Regions from separate parts of the Streptomyces sp. Qhu-G9 genome, predicted to be linked through region 1. Evidence: riboswitches for the same ligand, from Rfam matches in the RefSeq annotation. Region 1 holds a riboswitch; each other region holds the start of a gene.
What was found. A riboswitch is a leader RNA that binds a small molecule or an ion and turns the genes downstream of it on or off. The one in region 1 is predicted to bind cobalamin.

Region 2: another riboswitch for cobalamin. It lies ahead of O1Q96_RS38100 (ribonucleoside-diphosphate reductase subunit alpha); the one in region 1 lies ahead of O1Q96_RS29210 (energy-coupling factor ABC transporter permease).
Region 3: another riboswitch for cobalamin. It lies ahead of O1Q96_RS12340 (cobalamin biosynthesis protein); the one in region 1 lies ahead of O1Q96_RS29210 (energy-coupling factor ABC transporter permease).
Region 4: another riboswitch for cobalamin. It lies ahead of O1Q96_RS15595 (ABC transporter substrate-binding protein); the one in region 1 lies ahead of O1Q96_RS29210 (energy-coupling factor ABC transporter permease).

The regions. Positions count from the first base shown of each region.
Region 1 covers NZ_CP114283.1:6,072,897-6,077,845, forward strand. Annotated here, with positions in the region: gene O1Q96_RS29200 (cellulase family glycosylhydrolase) at 1-963, opposite strand, end outside; gene O1Q96_RS29205 (nuclear transport factor 2 family protein) at 1,178-1,954, opposite strand; cobalamin riboswitch at 2,199-2,381, shown strand; gene O1Q96_RS29210 (energy-coupling factor ABC transporter permease) at 2,412-3,113, shown strand; gene O1Q96_RS29215 (energy-coupling factor ABC transporter substrate-binding protein) at 3,110-3,565, shown strand; gene cbiQ (cobalt ECF transporter T component CbiQ) at 3,572-4,321, shown strand; gene O1Q96_RS29225 (energy-coupling factor ABC transporter ATP-binding protein) at 4,318-4,949, shown strand, end outside.
Region 2 covers NZ_CP114283.1:8,180,105-8,185,053, forward strand. Annotated here, with positions in the region: gene O1Q96_RS38085 (DUF3311 domain-containing protein) at 1-213, shown strand, start outside; gene mctP (monocarboxylate uptake permease MctP) at 210-1,835, shown strand; gene O1Q96_RS38095 (GNAT family N-acetyltransferase) at 2,006-2,545, shown strand; cobalamin riboswitch at 2,620-2,756, shown strand; gene O1Q96_RS38100 (ribonucleoside-diphosphate reductase subunit alpha) at 2,895-4,949, shown strand, end outside.
Region 3 covers NZ_CP114283.1:2,406,095-2,411,043, reverse strand. Annotated here, with positions in the region: gene O1Q96_RS12350 (inorganic phosphate transporter) at 1-1,132, shown strand, start outside; gene O1Q96_RS12345 (hypothetical protein) at 1,152-1,373, shown strand; cobalamin riboswitch at 1,496-1,636, shown strand; gene O1Q96_RS12340 (cobalamin biosynthesis protein) at 1,747-2,703, shown strand; gene O1Q96_RS12335 (cobyric acid synthase) at 2,700-4,208, shown strand; gene cobN (cobaltochelatase subunit CobN) at 4,205-4,949, shown strand, end outside.
Region 4 covers NZ_CP114283.1:3,127,719-3,132,667, forward strand. Annotated here, with positions in the region: gene O1Q96_RS15580 (VOC family protein) at 1-257, shown strand, start outside; gene O1Q96_RS15585 (MHYT domain-containing protein) at 428-1,309, shown strand; gene O1Q96_RS15590 (CoA-binding protein) at 1,337-1,744, opposite strand; cobalamin riboswitch at 1,940-2,129, shown strand; gene O1Q96_RS15595 (ABC transporter substrate-binding protein) at 2,194-3,219, shown strand; gene O1Q96_RS15600 (FecCD family ABC transporter permease) at 3,216-4,232, shown strand; gene O1Q96_RS15605 (ABC transporter ATP-binding protein) at 4,229-4,949, shown strand, end outside.

The sequences.
Region 1 (4,949 bases):
GGAGCTGAGCCGGTCGGGGTCGAAGCCGATCGCGAGGTCGAGGATCGGATCGGTGTTGCCGCTCCAGGACCAGGCGAGGTATCCGAGCCGGAGCTGCTGCGCCGCGGCCATCATGGTGTCCTCGTCCGGGTCGCCCCACTGGTCGGGGGGCCCGCCGAACTCGCCTATGAGGAGGGGCAGTCCGGCGTCGACGAAGGCGTTCAGGTAGTCGGTGATCTCCTGTGCGGTGTCGTAGACGCTGTACATGTGGATCGAGAAGATCAGGTTGCCGGTGGTGTCGGCGTCGTACACGGACTGGGCGTTGGCGCGCATGACGCCCTGCCAGTCCTGGCCCCAGTTGGGTGCGTCCACCATGATGGTGTGTTCGAACCCGGCGCCGCGCAGCTTCTTGACGGCGGCGATCGTGGGATCGGTCCAGCCGGCGGGGTCGGTGTTGCCCCAGGGCTCGTTGCCGATGTTGACGATGACGTAGTTCTCCTGGCCGGCGAGCACGCTCTTGAGGCTGATCCAGTAGTCGGCCGCGTGGTCGAGTGTGCCGGCCGCGGCCTCCTCGCCGTAGCCGGTGGTGTCGTGCACCTCCAGCACACAGATCAGCCGGTTGGCCTTGCACTGTGCGATGACGGCGGCGACGTCCTCGGGGCTGTTCCTGGTCCAGCGGTGGCCGTCGGAGAGGACGACGCGGACCGTGTTGGCGCCGAGTGCCTTGATGTCGGCCAGTGACTGTGTCTCGCCCGGATACCAGGTGTGGGCGTGGTTGACCCCGCGCATGACGAAGTCGTTGCCGTTGCCCTCGACGAGGCGGCCGTCGTCGATATGGAGGCCGGTCGCGAGGGCGCCGGGCGACTGGGCGTGTGCGGCGGCCGGGACGAGAGCGCCGAGGAGGACGAGCCCCAGGAGGGTGGCCAGCCCGGCCAGCAGGGCGCTGACGAGGTTCTTTCGTGTCGTGCTTCTTGCTCTTCTCACTGCGACTCCAGAAAGTGAGCGCCAAGAAACGTGAGTTTCGGGAAGTGGGAGCGCTCCCATAGAGTCATCTTGCCAGGAGCACGTCAAGACATCGCGCAGGCTCCGGCTCGTACCGGCCGTCGGGGCGGGCCCTCTGAGAGGGCCCGCCCCGACGCGCCAGGCGGCCCTCCCTCCGCCCAGTCCGGCGTACCGGCCGCGCGCGGCCCAGCCTTCATCAGACTTCCGGGGCTCCAGGGTCCTCGGGCGCTCCGATCGGGACGCCGGTGTCGAAGGGCACGGACGTGTGCTGGTGGGCGATCAGCCAGCGGTCGCCGGCCAGGCGGTAGCCGGTGGTCACCCTCGCCGTGGTGTCCAGCGGCTCACCGCTGATCAGCGTCGCGCGCATCCGCACGAGCGCGTGACTGAACGCGATGCTCTCGTCGACCCGGACACGGAAGTCGAGCACCTCGCGCTCCACCGGCCCCCGCAGCACCGAGAACCACACCTCCTCGGCCTTGCGAAGGGCCTCGACGCCGTGCTGCTCCAAGCCGCTGACGGGATGGAACACCTCGACGTCCGGCGCGTAGCAGGCCATCGCACGGTCGAAGTCCCGCTCGCGCCCGGCCGCGGTCAACTCCGCGTCGAGGCGGCGGATCTCCCCCTCGGCGTCCTCCTCCTCCCAGAACGCACGCACCTCCACGGCTCCCACGGCCGCCACCGGATGCTTCGCGGCCGCCTCGACGGCCTCTTCCAGGCTGTCGCACTCGAGAACGTCGAAACCGGCGACGTACTCCTTCGTCTCAGCGAACGGCCCGTCGCTGCGCAGCACTTCACCACCCCGTACACGTACGGTGACCGCGTCGGCCGGGGCCCGCAGCCGGTGGCCGTGCAGTCGCATGCCACGCCGCGTCAGGTCCGCCACCCATGGTTCGACAGGTGCCGTGCCGGAGGCGTCGGCGGTGTCGTCCCCGCAGACCAGCAGCATGTACTTCATGGTTCCTCCTGTGTTCATGAGACTCCCGCACCTCACCGATGCGTCCCACCGACGAATTGAGCGACACGGGATCGACATTCCCCCAGCATCACCTGCGGATCATGGGACACGCGAAGGAACCGGCAGTCCCGGCCACCCCGGAACTGTCGGCTCATGAGTGGAGCGGCCGAGCCGCCGCTCCGGCCCCGCCCGGGAATCGGCGTGCGCTCCGTCACCACCCTCGCGCCCCTGAGGGCCGCTTGTCACCACCCCTGTACGCGCACTACTGTCACCACGCCTTGGTGAACGGGAAATCCGGTGTGATGCCGGTGCGGCCCTCGCCACTGTGATCGGGAAGTCCGGCTCCGGCCCTCACGGGCAGCCACTGGGTCCTCGGACCCGGGAAGGCGGAGCACGGGCGGTGGTACCCGTCAGCCAGGAGACCGGCCAAGGCACGTCAACCATCCACGAGGTGCTGGAGAGGGTCTGCTGAGCCATGCACATTGCCGAGGGTTTCCTCCCACCGGCGCACGCGATCGCCTGGGGCGTCGCGTCCGCGCCCTTCGTCGTTCACGGAGCCCGGTCACTCACCCGTGAGGTCAAGGAGAACCCCGAGAGCACCCTGCTCCTCGGTGCCTCCGGAGCCTTCACGTTCGTCCTCTCCGCACTCAAACTGCCCTCGGTGACCGGGAGCTGCTCGCATCCCACCGGCACCGGGCTGGGTGCCATCCTCTTCCGGCCGCCGATCATGGCCGTGCTCGGCACCATCACCCTGCTCTTCCAGGCCCTGCTGCTCGCCCACGGCGGCCTGACGACACTCGGCGCGAACGTCTTCTCCATGGCGATCGTCGGGCCATGGGCCGGCTACGGCATCTACCGGCTGCTGCGGCGCTTCGACGTACCGCTGATGGTCGCGGTGTTCTTCGGCGCGTTCGTCGCCGACCTGTCCACCTACTGCGTGACCAGCGTGCAACTGGCGCTCGCGTTCCCCGACCCGAGCAGCGGCTTCCTGGGCGCACTCGGCAAGTTCGGCTCGATCTTCGCCGTCACCCAGATTCCGCTCGCGGTCAGCGAGGGCCTTCTCACCGTGCTCGTGATGCGGCTCCTGGTGCAGTCCAGCAAGGGCGAACTGACCCGGCTCGGCGTGCTCCTCACCAAGAAGCAGTCCAGGACCGAGACCGAGGCGGCGGCCCGATGAGCAGGAACACGAAGATCAACGCGCTGCTGCTCCTCGTCGTGGTCGCACTCGCCGTCCTGCCGCTGGCCCTCGGCCTCGGCGATCACAAGAAGGAGCCGTTCGCGGGCGCCGACGCAGAGGCGGAAACCGCGATCACGGAGATCGAACCCGACTACGAGCCCTGGTTCTCCCCTCTGTACGAGCCGCCGTCGGGCGAGATCGAATCAGCACTGTTCGCCCTCCAGGCCGCCCTGGGTGCCGGTGTCCTCGCCTACTACTTCGGTGTCCGCCGAGGCCGCCGCCAGGGCGAACTGCGCGCCCGGGCACAGCAGGACGGCCAGGACTCCACGCCTGTCACCGCCCCGGACGTCACCACCCCCGCGGAGGTCACCACTTCACCGGGCAGCACCACCGCAAAGGCCCACGAGAGCACACCCGGCAGCACAGGTGAGTCCTCGGTCGGACGGATCTGAGCGTTCATGCTGCCCATTGACGCGGCGGCGCACAGCAGCCGCTGGCGCCGCCGCCACCCGGTGGACAAGGCCGTCCTCGGACTGGGCCTGACCGTGCTCGCGATCTCCCTCCCGCCCTGGCCCGGCGCCGCGCTGGTCCTGCTGACGGCCCTCGCCGTGCTGCTGGGCCCGGCCGGCGTGCCCGCCCGCCGGCTGTGGCGCGCCTACCGGGTGCCACTGGGGTTCTGTGTGACCGGGGCCCTTCCCCTGCTCCTGCAGGTCGGCGGGCCCGACGGCTTCCTGACACCGGCCGGCGGCGGGCCCGTACGCGCCGGAGAACTGTTGCTGCGTACCTCCGCGGCCTCACTCGGCGTCCTGCTGTTCGCGTTCACGACCCCCCTGTCCGACCTGTTGCCGCGCCTGGTGAAGGCCGGGGTGCCCGCGCCGGTCGTCGACGTCGCCCTGGTGACGTACCGGATGAGCTTCCTGCTGCTCGACTCCGTACGGCGGATCCGGGACGCGCAGGCCGCACGGCTCGGGCACACCACACGGGCCGCCCAGTGGCGTTCGCTGGCGGGGCTCGGCGCCACCGCGTTCGTCCGGGCCTTCGACCGGGCGACACGGCTGCAGGCCGGGCTCGCCGGACGCGGTTACGACGGAACCCTGCGCGTCCTCGTTCCGGAGGCCCGCGTCTCCGCACGCTTCACGCTCGCCAGCGTCGCGCTGCTCACGGCCGTGGCCGCCCTCACCTTCGTACTGGAAAGGCCGCTGCGATGAGCGAGCCCGTGCTGGTCGCCCTGCGGGGCGCGTCCTACGCCTACGAGGACGGCCCGCCCGTGCTCAGCGACCTCGACTTCGAGGTGCGCGAGGGACGCGCGCTCGCCCTCCTCGGCCGCAACGGCAGCGGCAAGACCACCCTGATGCGACTGCTGAGCGGCGGACTGCGGCCGGACACAGGCCAGTTGGCTGTCGCGGACCAGCCGGTCCGGTACGACCGCAAGGGCCTGACCAGGCTGCGCACGACCGTCCAACTCGTGGTCCAGGATCCCGACGACCAACTGTTCGCCGCGTCCGTCGCCCAGGACGTGTCGTTCGGGCCGCTGAACCTCGGTCTGACCGCCCCCGAGGTACGGGCCCGGGTGGACGAGGCGCTCGCCGCGCTGGACATCAGCGCCCTGGCCGACCGGCCCACCCATCTGCTCTCCTACGGCCAGCGCAAACGGACCGCGATCGCGGGCGCCGTGGCGATGCGGCCGCGCGTCCTGATCCTCGACGAACCGACCGCCGGGCTCGACCCGGACGGCCAGGAACGGTTGCTCGCGGCCCTGGACGGGCTGCGCGAGAGCGGTACCACCGTGGTGATGGCGACGCACGACGTGGACCTCGCCCTGCGCTGGGCCGACGA
Region 2 (4,949 bases), 2.1 Mb from region 1:
GTGATCGCCCTCTGTCTGATCGCGCCGTTCGTGGCGATGCTCTGGGTGGGGTCGTACGCGAAGGTCGACCCGGCCTTCATCGGCATCCCGTTCTTCTACTGGTACCAGATGCTGTGGGTGTTCGTCTCGACCGCGCTCACCATGGTCGCGTACGCGCTGTGGAACCGTGACCAGCGCGCCCGCAAGTCCCGGAAGGAGGGCGCGTCCGCATGAACGACGGCGTGAACGGCGTGGCACTCGCCGTCTTCATCTTCTTCTTCCTGGCCGTCACGGTCATGGGCTTCCTCGCGTCGCGCTGGCGCCGGGCCGAGACCGACAGCCTCGACGAATGGGGCCTGGGCGGACGGTCGTTCGGCACCTGGGTCACGTGGTTCCTGCTCGGCGGCGACCTCTACACGGCATACACCTTCGTGGCGGTCCCGGCGGCGATCTACGCGGCGGGCGCGGCCGGCTTCTTCGCCGTCCCCTACACGATCCTGGTGTACCCGCTCATCTTCACGTTCCTGCCCCGCCTGTGGTCGGTCTCGCACAAGCACGGGTACGTGACGACGTCGGACTTCGTACGCGGGCGCTTCGGCTCGAAGGGGCTGTCGCTCGCGGTGGCGGTGACCGGCATCCTCGCGACGATGCCGTACATCGCGCTCCAACTGGTCGGCATCCAGGCCGTCCTGGACGTGATGGGCGTCGGCGGCGGGGAGGACACCAACTGGTTCATCAAGGACCTGCCGCTGCTCATCGCCTTCGGCGTGCTGGCCGCGTACACGTACTCGTCCGGCCTGCGCGCACCGGCCCTGATCGCGTTCGTCAAGGACACGCTGATCTACATAGTCATCGCGGTCGCGATCATCTACATCCCGATCAAGCTGGGCGGCTTCGACGAGATCTTCGCCAAGGCGGGCGAGGCCTACAGCCAGACCAACCCGGCGACGGGCGCGCCCCGTGGCGCCCTGACCCCGAGCGAGGCCGGCCAGTGGACGTACGCGACGCTGGCCCTGGGCTCGGCGCTGGCGCTGTTCATGTACCCGCACTCGATCACGGCGACGCTGTCCAGCCGCAGCCGTGAGGTGATCCGGCGCAACACCACGATCCTGCCGCTGTACTCGCTGATGCTGGGGCTGCTCGCGCTGCTCGGGTTCATGGCGATCGCGGCCGGGATCAAGGTGCAGAACGGGCAGTTGGCGATCCCGCAGCTCTTCGAGACGATGTTCCCGGCCTGGTTCGCGGGCGTGGCGTTCGCGGCGATCGGTATCGGCGCGCTCGTACCGGCGGCGATCATGTCCATCGCGGCGGCGAACCTCTTCACCCGCAACATCTACAAGGACTTCATCAAGCCCGACGCGACACCCGCCCAGGAGACCAAGGTCTCCAAGCTGGTCTCGCTGCTGGTGAAGGTGGGCGCGCTGGCCTTCGTCCTCACCATGGACAAGACCGTGGCGATCAACTTCCAGCTGCTGGGCGGGATCTGGATCCTGCAGACCTTCCCGGCGCTGGTCGGCGGTCTGTTCACCCGGTGGTTCCACCGGTGGGCGCTGCTCGCGGGCTGGGCGGTCGGCATGCTGTACGGCACGGTCGCGGCGTACGGGGTGGCCTCGCCGACCCAGAAGCACTTCGGTGGTTCGGCCAAGGAGATCCCCGGGATCGGCGAGATCGGGTACATCGGCCTGACGGCGTTCGTCCTGAACGTGGTCGTGACGGTCGTCCTGACCTTCGCGCTGAGGGCCTTCAAGGCCCCCGACGGCATCGACGAGACGTCGCCGGAGGACTACACGGCGGACGCCGGCGACAAGGGCGTCCAGGTGGAGCTGCCGCCGGCCACGGCCGGGGCGGGGCACTAGGCCCTGTCGGCCTGGCCCGAGGGGCGGCCGGGGGCGTTCTCGCCCCCGGCCGCCCCTGCCCGTCTTCTCCTCCGGGCCCAGGGCCCGCCCCCCGCTCCCCCGCTCCCCGGAAGCCGGAGGAGCGGAAAATCCGGGAGCCGCCGTCGCCCTCCTCGGGCACACTGCGGGGCATGGACATCGCGATCAGGCGGGCGGAGCCCGGGGAGTACACGGCGCTGGGAGAGATCACCGCGCAGGCCTATCTCGGGGACGGGCTGCTCGACTTCGGGGAGAGCGACGAGTATCTCGGCGAGCTGCGGAACGTCGCGAAGCGCGCCGCCGCGGCCGACGTGCTGGTGGCCGTGGAGAGCGCCGGGACCTCCAAGTCCTCCAAGTCCTCCGGGGGCAGGGTCCTCGGCGGGGTGACCTTCGTGCCGTCCGGCGGACTCATGGCCGAGATCTCGCGCGAGGGCGAGGCCGAGATACGGATGCTGGCGGTCTCGAAAGAGGCCCGAGGACGGGGCGTGGGCACCTCCCTCGTCCGCGCGTGCATCGACCGCGCCCGGACCACGGAGGGCTGTTGGGGCATCGTGCTGTCCACCCAGCGCACCATGCACAGCGCCCACCGCATCTACGAGCGCCTCGGCTTCACCCGCGCCCCCGGCCGCGACTGGAACCCCGTCCCGCAGCTGGACGACATCATGCTCCTCAGCTACGAGTTGACGCTCTGACACACTCCGCTGCACCCTCCGGAGCCGCCACGACACAACATGTGGGGGTGCTTCCGGAGCCCGGCACAAGATGTATGCTCATGCTCGCTGTCGCCGCAGGGGAATCCGGTGTGAATCCGGAACTGTCCCGCAACGGTGTACTTGTACGCGTATGCCCGCATGCCGTCGTACAGGAGTCAGTCCGAGGACCTGCCGACAGCGCGCCCAGGCCGTCCGGCCCGGGTGCATGACGTCCGGGCCTCGCGGAGTGGGCCGGTGGACGCGGGGTACCGCTGCGCGGAGCCGATACCCCCGTGTGCCCCGAACCCCTCTCCCCGCAGGCCCCGTGCCGAGCGAGGGAGAGCCCCACGTGACCATCGCGCCAGCCGATCCGGTTTCAGCGGAAGCGACACAGGACCAGCAGGACAGGGCCGCGGCCGACGGACCGGGAACCGCGTTGCTGCGGACCCTGACCGCCTTCACCGCCGACCTCCCCGGCGCCGACCCCGGCAGGGTCGCCGCGGCGGCCCTGCGCGGCCGGTCCGCCGTCGCGGACGAGCCGGAGCTGCGCGAGCTCGCCACGGAGGCGGCCGCGGGTCTCATCTCCGAGGACCCGGTGTACTCGAAGCTGGCCGCACGCCTGCTGACGGTCGGCATCACCGCGGAGGCCGCCTCGCAGGGCGTGCGCTCCTTCTCCGAGTCGGTCGCCGTCGGCCACCGCGAGGGCCTGATCGCCGACCGCACGGCCGAGTTCGTCCGCGTCCACGCGGCCCGTCTCGACGCGCTGATCGACGCCTCTTCCGCCGAGGGCGCCGACGACCGCTTCGGCTACTTCGGCCTGCGCACCCTCCACAGCCGGTACCTGCTACGGCACCCGATCACCCGGTCCGTCATCGAGACGCCCCAGCACTTCATGCTGCGGGTGGCGAGCGGTCTCGCCGAGGACGCCACGAGCCGCTCGGTGGACGAGGTCGCGGCGCTGTACGCCCTCATGAGCCGCCTCGACTACCTGCCCTCCTCCCCCACCCTCTTCAACTCCGGTACGCGGCACCCGCAGATGTCGTCCTGCTACCTCCTCGACTCCCCGCTGGACGAGCTGGACTCCATCTACGACCGCTACCACCAGGTGGCCCGCCTCTCGAAGCACGCGGGCGGCATCGGCCTCTCGTACTCCCGGGTCCGCTCCCGCGGTTCACTGATCCGCGGCACGAACGGGCACTCGAACGGCATCGTCCCGTTCCTGAAGACGCTCGACGCCTCGGTGGCCGCCGTGAACCAGGGTGGCCGGCGCAAGGGCGCGGCCGCGGTCTACCTGGAGACCTGGCACTCCGACATCGAGGAGTTCCTGGAGCTGCGCGACAACACCGGTGAGGACGCCCGGCGCACGCACAACCTGAACCTCGCGCACTGGATCCCGGACGAGTTCATGCGCCGGGTGAACGAGGACCGCGTCTGGTCGCTGTTCTCGCCCTCGGACGTGCCCGAGCTGGTCGACCTGTGGGGCGAGGAGTTCGACGCCGCGTACCGCAAGGCCGAGGAGCAGGGTCTCGCCAAGAAGACCATTCCGGCCCGCGATCTGTACGGCCGCATGATGCGCACCCTCGCCCAGACCGGCAACGGCTGGATGACCTTCAAGGACGCCGCCAACCGCACGGCCAACCAGACGGCGCTGCCCGGCCACACGGTCCACTCCTCGAACCTGTGCACCGAGATCCTGGAGGTGACGGACGACGGGGAGACCGCGGTCTGCAACCTCGGGTCGGTGAACCTGGGCGCCTTCGTCGACGCGGACGCGCGGGACATCGACTGGGAGCGGCTGGACGCGACCGTCCGTACCGCCGTCACCTTCCTCGACCGGGTCGTCGACATCAACTTCTACCCGACCGAGCAGGCGGGCCGTTCCAACACGAAGTGGCGTCCGGTGGGCCTGGGCGCGATGGGTCTGCAGGACGTCTTCTTCAAGCTGCGGCTGCCCTTCGACTCCCCGCAGGCGCGCGCGCTCTCCACCCGGATCGCCGAGCGGATCATGCTCGCCGCGTACGAGGCGTCCGCGGACCTCGCCGAGCGCAACGGCCCGTTGCCCGCCTGGGAGAAGACCCGTACGGCCCGGGGGGTGCTGCACCCGGACCACTTCGACGTGGAGCTGAACTGGCCGGAGCGCTGGTCGGCGCTGCGGGAGCGGATCGCCTCGGTGGGCCTGCGCAACTCGCTGCTCCTCGCGATCGCCCCCACCGCGACCATCGCGTCCATCGCCGGTGTCTACGAGTGCATCGAGCCGCAGGTCTCCAACCTGTTCAAGCGCGAGACCCTGTCCGGCGAGTTCCTCCAGGTCAACTCCTACCTGGTGGCCGAGCTGAAGGAGCTCGGCGTGTGGGACGCGCAGACCAGGGAGGCGCTGCGTGAGTCGAACGGCTCGGTGCAGGGC
Region 3 (4,949 bases), 3.7 Mb from region 1:
CAAGCCCAAGACGGCGGTGGCCATCTCCGCCGTGCTGAACCTCGTCGGTGCGTTCCTCTCCGTGGAGGTCGCCAACACGATCTCCAAGGGCCTCGTCGACGAATCCGGTATCCAGCCAGAGGTGATCTTCGCTGCGCTCGTCGGCGCGATCCTCTGGAATCTGCTGACCTGGCTCGTCGGACTGCCGTCCAGCTCCTCTCACGCCCTCATGGGCGGTCTCATCGGCGCCACGGTCGCCTCGGCCGGAATGGGCGCCGTCCACGGCGACGTGCTCGTCACCAAGGTCCTGATCCCCGCCATCGCCGCTCCGATCGTGGCGGGTCTCGCCGCGCTCCTGGCGACCCGGCTGACGTACAGGCTCGGCAAGCACACGGGCGAGAAGTCGTCGGCGAAGGGCTACCGCGCCGGCCAGATCGCCTCCGCGGGCCTCGTCTCCCTCGCCCACGGCACCAACGACGCGCAGAAGACCATGGGCATCATCACCCTGGCCCTGGTGGCCGGTGGCGCCCTCGCTCCCGATTCCGACCCGCCGGTCTGGGTCATCCTCTCCGCGGGTGTGGCCATCGCGCTCGGTACCTACCTGGGCGGCTGGCGCATCATCCGCACGATGGGCAAGGGCCTGACCGACCTCCAGCCCCAGCAGGGCTTCGCCGCCCAGACCAGTGCGGCCACGGTCATCCTGGCCTCCTCGCACATCGGCTTCTCCCTCTCCACCACGCACTCCGTCTCCGGTGCCGTGATGGGCGCGGGCCTCGGCCGCAAGGGCGGGGTGGTCCGCTGGTCCACCGCCACCCGGATGTTCGTCGCCTGGGGCCTGACCCTGCCGGCCGCGGCCCTGGTGGCCGCCCTCGCCGAGTACGTGACCTCCTTCGGGAACTGGGGCACGGGCCTCGTCGCCCTCTTCCTGGTCGCCTCCAGCGGCGCGATCTGGCTGGTCTCCCGGCGCCAGGTGGTCGACCACACCAACGTGAACGACACCGACGACCCTTCCGGCGTGGTCACCACGGCCATCGCCGCCGTCACCCCGCCTCCGCTCGGCAGCACGGTCGAGGACCTCACAGCCACCATCCCGGCTCCGGCCGAGACGCCCGCGAGCCCGTCGGCACCGTCCACGCCGTCGGCCGTGGTCTGAGCCCCAAGGAAGAGACAGCATGAAGATCGACTGGGCAGCCCTCGGTTCCGTGTTCGGAACCAGCCTCATCGTCACCGTCGCCCTCGTGGGCCTCTTCACCCTCGGCATCGTCGGCCTCTCCAAGCGGGAGTCGGCCTCCGCCCAGGGCAACTCCGCGACCCTCGCGGTCACCGGCGCGTACGCCTGCTTCGCGGCCTGCACGGCAGCCGTGTCGTACGGGATCTATCTGATCGTCGCCTGACCCCGCAGCACGTCCGTTCCGTACGAGACGGCCCCGTCGACCCCCTGGTCGGCGGGGCCGTCCCGCGTCCGCGTGTGGGGCTCAGCACACTCTCCCTTCGCAGGTCAACAGCAAGTTGACGGGTGTTCTCGGGCCGTGGTGGACTGCCGGAGCCATGTACGACGGCAGAAGAGGAAGCCGGTGCGAATCCGGCGCGGTCCCGCCACTGTTACCGGGGAATCCATCCCCCGGGAGCCAGGAACTCTCGCCGTCGGTCTCGTCGAACCAGGGCGTGGACACCCTGAGTGAGGACATATCGCCATGCGCGGCTGCCTGTTGTGGACCAGTGTGCCCAGTACGAGGGTTCCGCCTAGCGTGACGGCGGGCTGAACCGATGCGTGCCGACCGCGTCTTCGCGTACGGCGCCGCCGCCGGCCTCCTCGGTGACCTGCTGCTCGGCGATCCACGCCGGGGGCATCCGGTCGCCGCGTTCGGCCGGGCCGCGGGCGCCGTGGAGCGCGTCCTGTGGCGTGACCACCGCGGGTGGGGTGCGCTGCACACCGCCGTGTGCGCGGGCGGCGCCGTGGCCCTCGCCGTGGCCGCCGACCGTTCCGTACGTACCTCCCGTGCCGCCTCCGTCGCACTGACCGCCGCCACCACCTGGGCCGTCGTCGGGGGGACTTCACTAGGCCGGGAGGCCCGCGCGGTCGCCGGGGCGCTCGACGCCGGGGACGTCGACGTGGCCCGCGAGCGGCTGCCGCACCTGTGCGGGCGTGATCCGCAGGCGCTGGACGCCGACGGGATCGCCCGTGCCGTGGTCGAGTCGGTCGCCGAGAACACCTCCGACGCGGTGGTGGGCGCCCTGGTGTGGGGCGCCGTGGCGGGCGTGCCCGGTCTGGTCGGGTTCCGGGCCGTCAACACGCTGGACGCCATGGTCGGACACAGATCGGCCCGCCACCGCCGTTACGGGTGGGCCTCCGCGCGGCTCGACGACGTGGCGGGATGGCCGGGAGCCCGGCTGACGGCCGCCCTCGCGACCGTCGCCGGAGGCGACCCGCGGGGAGCGGTCCGCGCCTGGCGGGCGGACGCCGGCCGGCATCCGAGTCCCAACGCCGGCCCCGTCGAGGCCTCGTTCGCGGGGGCGTTGGGGGTGCGGCTCGGCGGAACACTCTCGTACGAGGGGCGGGTCGAACACCGGCCCGTGCTCAACGGTCCCGGGCGGGCCGTACGGGTCGCGGACATCGAGCGGGCCGTCCGGCTCTCGCGACGCGTGAGCCTGCTCGCGCTGGGTGCGAGCGTCGCGGGGCGGCTGCTCGCCAAGGGGCTTCTCACGAAGGGGCGTACGACATGAGCGGGGGACTCCTCGTCGCCGGCACCACGTCCGACGCGGGCAAGAGCGTCGTGACCGCCGGGATCTGCCGGTGGCTGGTGCGGCAGGGCGTGAAGGTCGCGCCGTTCAAGGCGCAGAACATGTCGCTGAACTCGTTCGTCACGCGGGAGGGCGCGGAGATCGGCCGGGCGCAGGCCATGCAGGCGCAGGCCGCCCGCGTGGAGCCCACCGCGCTGATGAACCCCGTGCTGCTCAAGCCGGGCAGTGACCGCAGCAGCCAGGTCGTCCTCATGGGCAAGCCCGTGGGCGAGATGACTGCGCGCGGCTACCACGGCGGGCGCCAGGAGGCGTTGCTCGGGACCGTGCTGGACTGTCTGGCCGAGTTGCGGGGCACGTATGACGCGGTGATCTGTGAGGGGGCGGGCAGTCCCGCCGAGATCAACCTGCGGCGGACGGACATCGTGAACATGGGGATCGCACGCAACGCGCGGCTGCCCGTGCTCGTCGTCGGCGACATCGACCGCGGAGGGGTCTTCGCCTCCTTCTTCGGCACGGTGGCCCTGCTGTCGCGCGAGGACCAGGAGCTCGTCGCCGGGTTCCTCGTCAACAAGTTCCGCGGGGACGTCTCGCTGCTCGAACCCGGCCTCGACATGCTGCACGGGCTCACCGGGCGGCGCGCGTACGGCGTCCTGCCCTTCCGGCACGGGCTCGGTATCGACGAGGAGGACGGACTGAGGGTCTCCCTGCGGGGCTCGGTCCGGGAGTCCGAGGTCTCCTCCCCGGTCGGCGAGGACATTCTCCGGGTGGCCGTCTGCGCGATCCCCCTGATGTCCAACTTCACGGACCTGGACGCCCTCGCCGCCGAACCGGGCGTCGTCGTGCGGTTCGTGGACCGGGCCGAGGAACTGGTGGACGCCGACCTGGTCGTCGTACCCGGCACCCGGGGCACGGTCAAAGCCCTGGAGTGGCTGCGGGAGCGCGGTCTCGCGGACGCCATCTCCACACGGGCCGCGCAGGGCCGACCCGTCCTCGGTGTCTGCGGTGGCTTCCAGATCCTCGGCGAACACATCGAGGACGAGGTCGAGTCGCGCGCCGGCCGGGTGGACGGGCTCGGACTCCTCCCCGTACGCGTGCGGTTCGCGAGGGAGAAGACCCTCGCCCGTCCCGTCGGCGAGGCCCTCGGCGAACCCGTCGAGGGGTACGAGATCCATCACGGGGTCGCCGAAGTGACCGGTGGCGAACCCTTCTTGGACGGCTGCCGGGTCGGCGAGGTCTGGGGCACGCACTGGCACGGCTCGCTGGAGTCGGACGGTTTCCGCCGTGCCTTCCTGCGGGAGGTGGCCGCCGCCGCGGGGCGCCGCTTCGTACCGGCCGCCGACACGTCGTTCGCAAGGCTGCGCGAGGAGCAGCTGGACCGGCTCGGCGATCTGATCGAGGAACACGCGGACACGGACGCGCTGTGGCGGCTCATCGAGTCCGGCGCGCCTTCAGGACTGCCCTTCATTCCACCGGGAGCGCCCGCATGAGCACAGTGTTGTTGTTGTCGACCGCCGACACGGATCTGCTGGCGGCGCGTGCCTCCGGCGCCGCGTACCGGATCGGCAATCCGACCCGCGTGGACGTCGCGGAGGAGCTTCCCGCGCTGGTCGAGGGCGCGGACATCGCCGTCGTACGGCTGCTGGGCGGCAAGCGTGCCTGGGAGGACGGGCTCGCCGCTCTCAGGGCGTCCGGCGTCCCGACCGTGCTGCTCGGCGGCGAGAGCGTGCCCGACGCGGAGCTGATGGCCGAGTCGTCCGTGCCCGCGGGTGTCGTCGCGGAGGCACTGCGCTATCTCGTCGAGGGCGGCCCGGACAACCTGGCCGAGCTGGCCCGCTTCCTCTCCGACACCGTGCTGTTGACGGGCGAGGGCTTCGAGGAGCCGCGGAAGATGCCCGAGTACGGAGTCCACGGCGGGCGCACGCACGTCGAGGGCCGTCCGACCGTGGGCGTGCTCTTCTACCGGGCCCACCACCTGAGCGGCAACACGGCCTTCGTGGACACGCTGTGCGACGCGATCGAGGCCCGGGGCGCCAACGCGCTTGCCGTGTACTGCGGTTCGCTGCGCGGCGCCGACGCGGAGCTGTACGAGATGCTCGGCAAGGCCGACACGCTGGTCGCCACGGTCCTCGCCGCAGGCGGCACGCACGCCTCGAAGGCGTCCGCGGGCGGTGACGAGGAGGCCTGGGACATCGGCGCGCTCGCCGACCTCGACGTCCCCGTCCTGCAAG
Region 4 (4,949 bases), 2.9 Mb from region 1:
ACGACGGGGACGAGGTCGTCCTGCGCAGCGACGGCGACGTGGTGGCCCGGATCCACTCCGGAGCGGTGGAGGCCGCTCCCGACCCCACGATCCGGCCCCACTGGCAGATCCACTTCACGGTCGCCGACGTCGAAGCCTGTGTGCGTGCCGCGCTCGCCCACGGGGGCACGGTCCAGAGCGAGGTGTCCGTCACGGAGGCGGTGCTGCGCGATCCCGACGGGGCGCAGTTCACGGTGACGTCGAAGCCTCAACGATGAGACCGCGCCACCAGAATGATTCACTCCGACTCAAAGGCGACTACTTGTGACCGGAAGTGACTGCTGGAGAACGCAGTTGGCTGCGAATTCAACGAAACCGCTTGCTCCCGCCCTGGCGTGGCACGTACATCTGTCCACGCAACAGTTGTGTTTCGGGGGGATGTTGGCATATGCAAGGTACGGTCGACGGTTTCAGTTATGGGATGGTCACGCCACTGACGGCTTATGTCATGGCTTGTCTGGGAGCGGCTCTGGGGCTGCGCTGCGTCACCCGGTCCCTGGGTAACGACCGGTCGTGGAAACCGGGTTGGCTCGCGCTCGGGGCGGCGTCGATCGGCTGCGGCATCTGGACGATGCACTTCATCGCGATGATCGGCTTCCAGGTCGAGGAAAGCCGCATCAGGTATGACGTGGGGCTGACGATTCTCAGCCTCGCGGTGGCGATCGCCGTGGTGGCTCTGGGCGTGTTCGCCGTCGGATACCGGGGCGGGAACACGACGACCCTGATCATCGCGGGCGCCTTCACCGGCCTCGGAGTCGCTGCCATGCACTACATAGGCATGGCGGCCATCCGCCTCAACGGCCGCCTGCAGTACGACGTCGGTACCGTGGCGCTCTCCGTCGTGATCGCCATCGTCGCCGCCACGGCCGCGCTCTGGGCCGCGGTCGCGATCCGCGGCTTCCTGACCAGCCTGGGTGCGAGCCTCGTCATGGGTGTGGCCGTGTCCGGCATGCACTACACGGGCATGGCGGCCGTCAGCGTGCATCTGCACGGGGCGACCGGCACGCCGGGGGACGGCGGTTCCGCGTACTCGCTCCTGCTGCCCATGCTCATCGGCCCGGTCCTCTTCCTGCTGCTCGCGGGAGTGGTCGTGATGTTCGACCCGATGCTCGTCCTCGGGGACAGCGACCGGAACCGGGCCACGACCCGCGGTCGCACCGTGGCCCAGAGTACGGAGCGGCCCGCCCGCCCCGGGGCCCTGTTCGAGGCCCCGTCCGCCACGGATCGGCGCACGTACGAGTCAGGGGCGCCCGCCCGGCGCGGCTGGTGAGCGAAGGCGCGGCCGCCGTCCGGCAGGTCAGCCCAGGCGGGGGATCTCGATCGCCGGGCAGCGGTCCATGACCATGTCGAGGCCGGCCGCGCGGGTGCGCTCGTACGCGGCCTCGTCGATCACGCCGAGCTGGTACCAGACGGCCTTGGCGCCGATGGTGACGGCCTCGTCGGCGACGGCGACGGCGAGGTCGCTGTTGACGAACACATCGACGACGTCGACGTCGAAGGGGATCTCCTCCAGCGAGGCGTACCCCTTCTCCCCGTGGACCGTCTCGGCCTTCGGGTGGACCGGGACGACGCGCTTGCCGTAGCGCTGGAGCACTTCGGCGACGCCGTACGCGGCACGCCGTTCGTTCGAGGACAGGCCGACGACCGCCCAGGTGTCGCCGAGCTCGGTGAGGATCTTGCGGACGGTTGCCGGGTCGCCGTACACGGTGGGCCTCCTGGGAGTGCGGGTGAGGGCTGCTGCGCCGGACAACAGCGGGCGCGGGGCGGTGATTCCCGGTGCCGGGCGTCGCCGCCCGGGCGGCGACGCCCGCCCGGCCGCGGGGGAGTGGGCAGAGCGCCTGGCGTAGAACGTCCCCGGATCCGGGCCTCTCGCACCGCCGCGAGGCCGCGAAAGCCGCCGTGATAGCTTGCCGAGGCCAGTCGAACCCATGTACGTGGGTCAGGGAATCCGGTGGAAATCCGGAGCTGACGCGCAGCGGTGAGGGTGACGGGCGGGGCATCGGCCACTGGACCGGTATGACGGTCCGGGAAGGCGCCTCGTCCGGGTGAACCCGAGTCCGAAGACCTGCTGGCGGCCTCCGCGGTCCCTTGACGGCGGGGGAGCACCGTACGACCGGGCTCCGCGTTCGAGCCCTCGACGCCCGAGGAACTTCCGTGCCCTTCGCACGTCTTGCCCGTCCTGCCGCCCTCGTCCTGTCCGGGGCCCTCCTGCTGACCGGTTGCGGTTCGCAAGGAACGCCGTCCGGCGCGGACTCCGGGGACACCGTCACCCTCGACAACTGCGGTGCGTCCGTCCGCGTCGGCTCACCGCCACGGCGGGCCGTCTCCCTCAACCAGGGCACCACCGAGATCCTGCTGTCCCTCGGCCTCGCCGACCGCATGGCCGGCACCGCCACCTGGACCGATCCGGTGCTGAAGGGCCTGGAGAAGGCCAACGCGAAGGTGGAGCGGATCGCCGACAACAACCCCTCCTTCGAACGTGTCCTGGACGCCGACCCCGACTTCGTCGCCGCCTCGTTCGTGTCCACGCTCGGCAAGGGAGGCGTGGCCACCCGGCAGCAGTTCGACAGGCTCGGTGTCCCCACCTACGTCTCGCCCTCGGACTGCGAGGGCAAGGACAACGCGTCCGGCGGCGACGGCGCCCGTGAGCGGGCCCTCGACATCGGCACCGTCTACGGCGAAGTGCGCGACCTGGCCGAGGTGTTCGGCGTGGAGGCGCGGGGCGAGCGGCTCGTCGCCGACCTCAGGCAGCGGGTGAAGAAGGCCATCGCAGGGGTCGACGCGTCCGACGTCACCCTCCTCTACTGGTTCGCCAACTCCGACTCGCCCTACATGGCGGGCTGTTGCGGCGCGCCCGGCATCATCACCCGGGCCGTCGGCGCGAAGAACGTCTTCGACGACACCCACGACGAGTGGCCCCAGATCAACTGGGAGACGGTCGCCGACCGCGACCCCGACGTCCTGGTCATCGGTGACCTCACGCGCAGGTCGCAGACCGCCGAGTCCGCGAAGAAGAAGATCGAGTTCCTGGAGTCCGACCCGGTCACCAAGAACATGACCGCCGTCAGGAAGAAGCGGTACGTCCTGCTCAGCGGGCAGGCCCTGAACCCGACCATCCGCACGGTCGGGGGCATCGAGCAGGTCGCCTCCGCCCTGCGGGAGTTCGGGCTCGCCGGGTGACGCGGCCGCGCCTGCTACTGCTCGTCGCGGCCGGTGCCGCGCTGCTCTGTGTGTCCGTCGCCGTGGCGATCACCATCGGCCCGGCGGACATCCGCGTCGGCGACGTGTGGTCCGCCGTTGCGGCCCATCTGGGGTTCGGAGCCACGGAACTGAGCCCCGTCCGCGACGGCATCGTCTGGGAGCTGCGTCTGCCGCGCACGCTCCTGGCGGCCGTGTGCGGAGCGGGACTCGCCGTGTGCGGCGCGGTGATGCAGTCCCTGCTGCGCAACCCGCTCGCCGACCCGTTCGTCCTCGGGGTGTCCTCGGGCGCCTCGACCGGCGCCGTCGTCGTGGTCGTGCTCGGAGTCGGCGGAGGCCTGGTCTCCGTCTCCGCGGGCGCGTTCCTGGGCGCGCTGCTCTCGTTCGGGCTCGTCCTGCTGCTGAGCCACACCCTGGGCGGTGCGACGGACCGCGTGGTGCTGAGCGGTGTCGCGGCGATGCAGCTCTTCTCCGCGCTCACCTCGTTCGTCGTGATGACGTCCGCCGACGCCGAGACCACCCGCGGGGTGCTGTTCTGGCTGCTCGGCTCGCTGAGCGGAGTCGGCTGGACCGACGTCTGGGTCTGCGGCGCGGTGCTCGGGGTCACCCTGCTGGTGTGCCTCGGGCACGCGCGCACGCTCGACGCGTTCGCCTTCGGCCAGGACGCCGCCGCGACGCTCGGCGTGTCCGTGGCCCGCACCCGTCTGGTGCTGCTGTGCGCCACGGCGCTTCTGACGGCCGCCCTGGTCAGCTCGGCGGGCGCGATCGGCTTCGTCGGGCTCGTGCTGCCGCACGCCGCACGGGCGTTGGTGGGCTCCGGGCACGCCAGGCTGCTGCCGGTCACCGCACTGGCCGGAGCGGTCTTCCTCGTGTGGGTCGACACCCTGGCCCGTACCGTCCTCGACCCCCAGGAGGTACCGGTGGGCGTGGTGACCTCGCTGATCGGCGTGCCGGTCTTCGTACTGGTGCTGTACCGGACGCGGAGGACGGGATGACGACGGACAGTGCCAGGACCGCCGGGGCCACCAGGAGCACCGGACCCACGGAGGCCGCGCCGGACGAAGGGCTGCACGCCCACCGCGTGAGCCGCACCGCCGACAACCGGCTCATTCTCGACGGCGTCAGCATCACCCCCGCCAGGGGTGCCACCGTCGGCCTCCTCGGGCCGAACGGCTCAGGCAAATCCACCCTCCTGCGCCTCCTCGCCGGCGTCCTGGCCCCGGCGTCGGGAGTGGTCACGCTCGACGGCAGCCCCCTCGCGGACCTGAGCCGCAGGGACATCGCGCGCCGGGTCGCCGTGGTCGAGCAACAGGTCGACACCCAGGTCGAGTTGAGTGTGCTGGACGTCGTACGGCTCGGCCGCACCCCGCACCGCCGTGCCTGGACGCCCGCGTCCCCGGCGGACGAGGAAGCCGTGCGGGACGCCCTGGACCGCACCGGACTCACCGGCCTCGCCCACCGCTCCTGGCACACCCTCTCCGGCGGCGAGCGCCAGCGCGTGCAGATCGCCCGCGCGCTCGCCCAGGAGCCCCGCGAGCTGCTCCTCGACGAACCGACCAACCACCTGGACATCCAGCACCAGCTCGACCTCCTGACCCTCGTCACCTCGCTCCCGGTCACCAGCGTCGTCGCCCTGCACGACCTCAACCTCGCGGCGATGTACTGCGACCAGCTCCTCGTCCTGCGCGAGGGACGCGTGGTGGCCGGCGGCA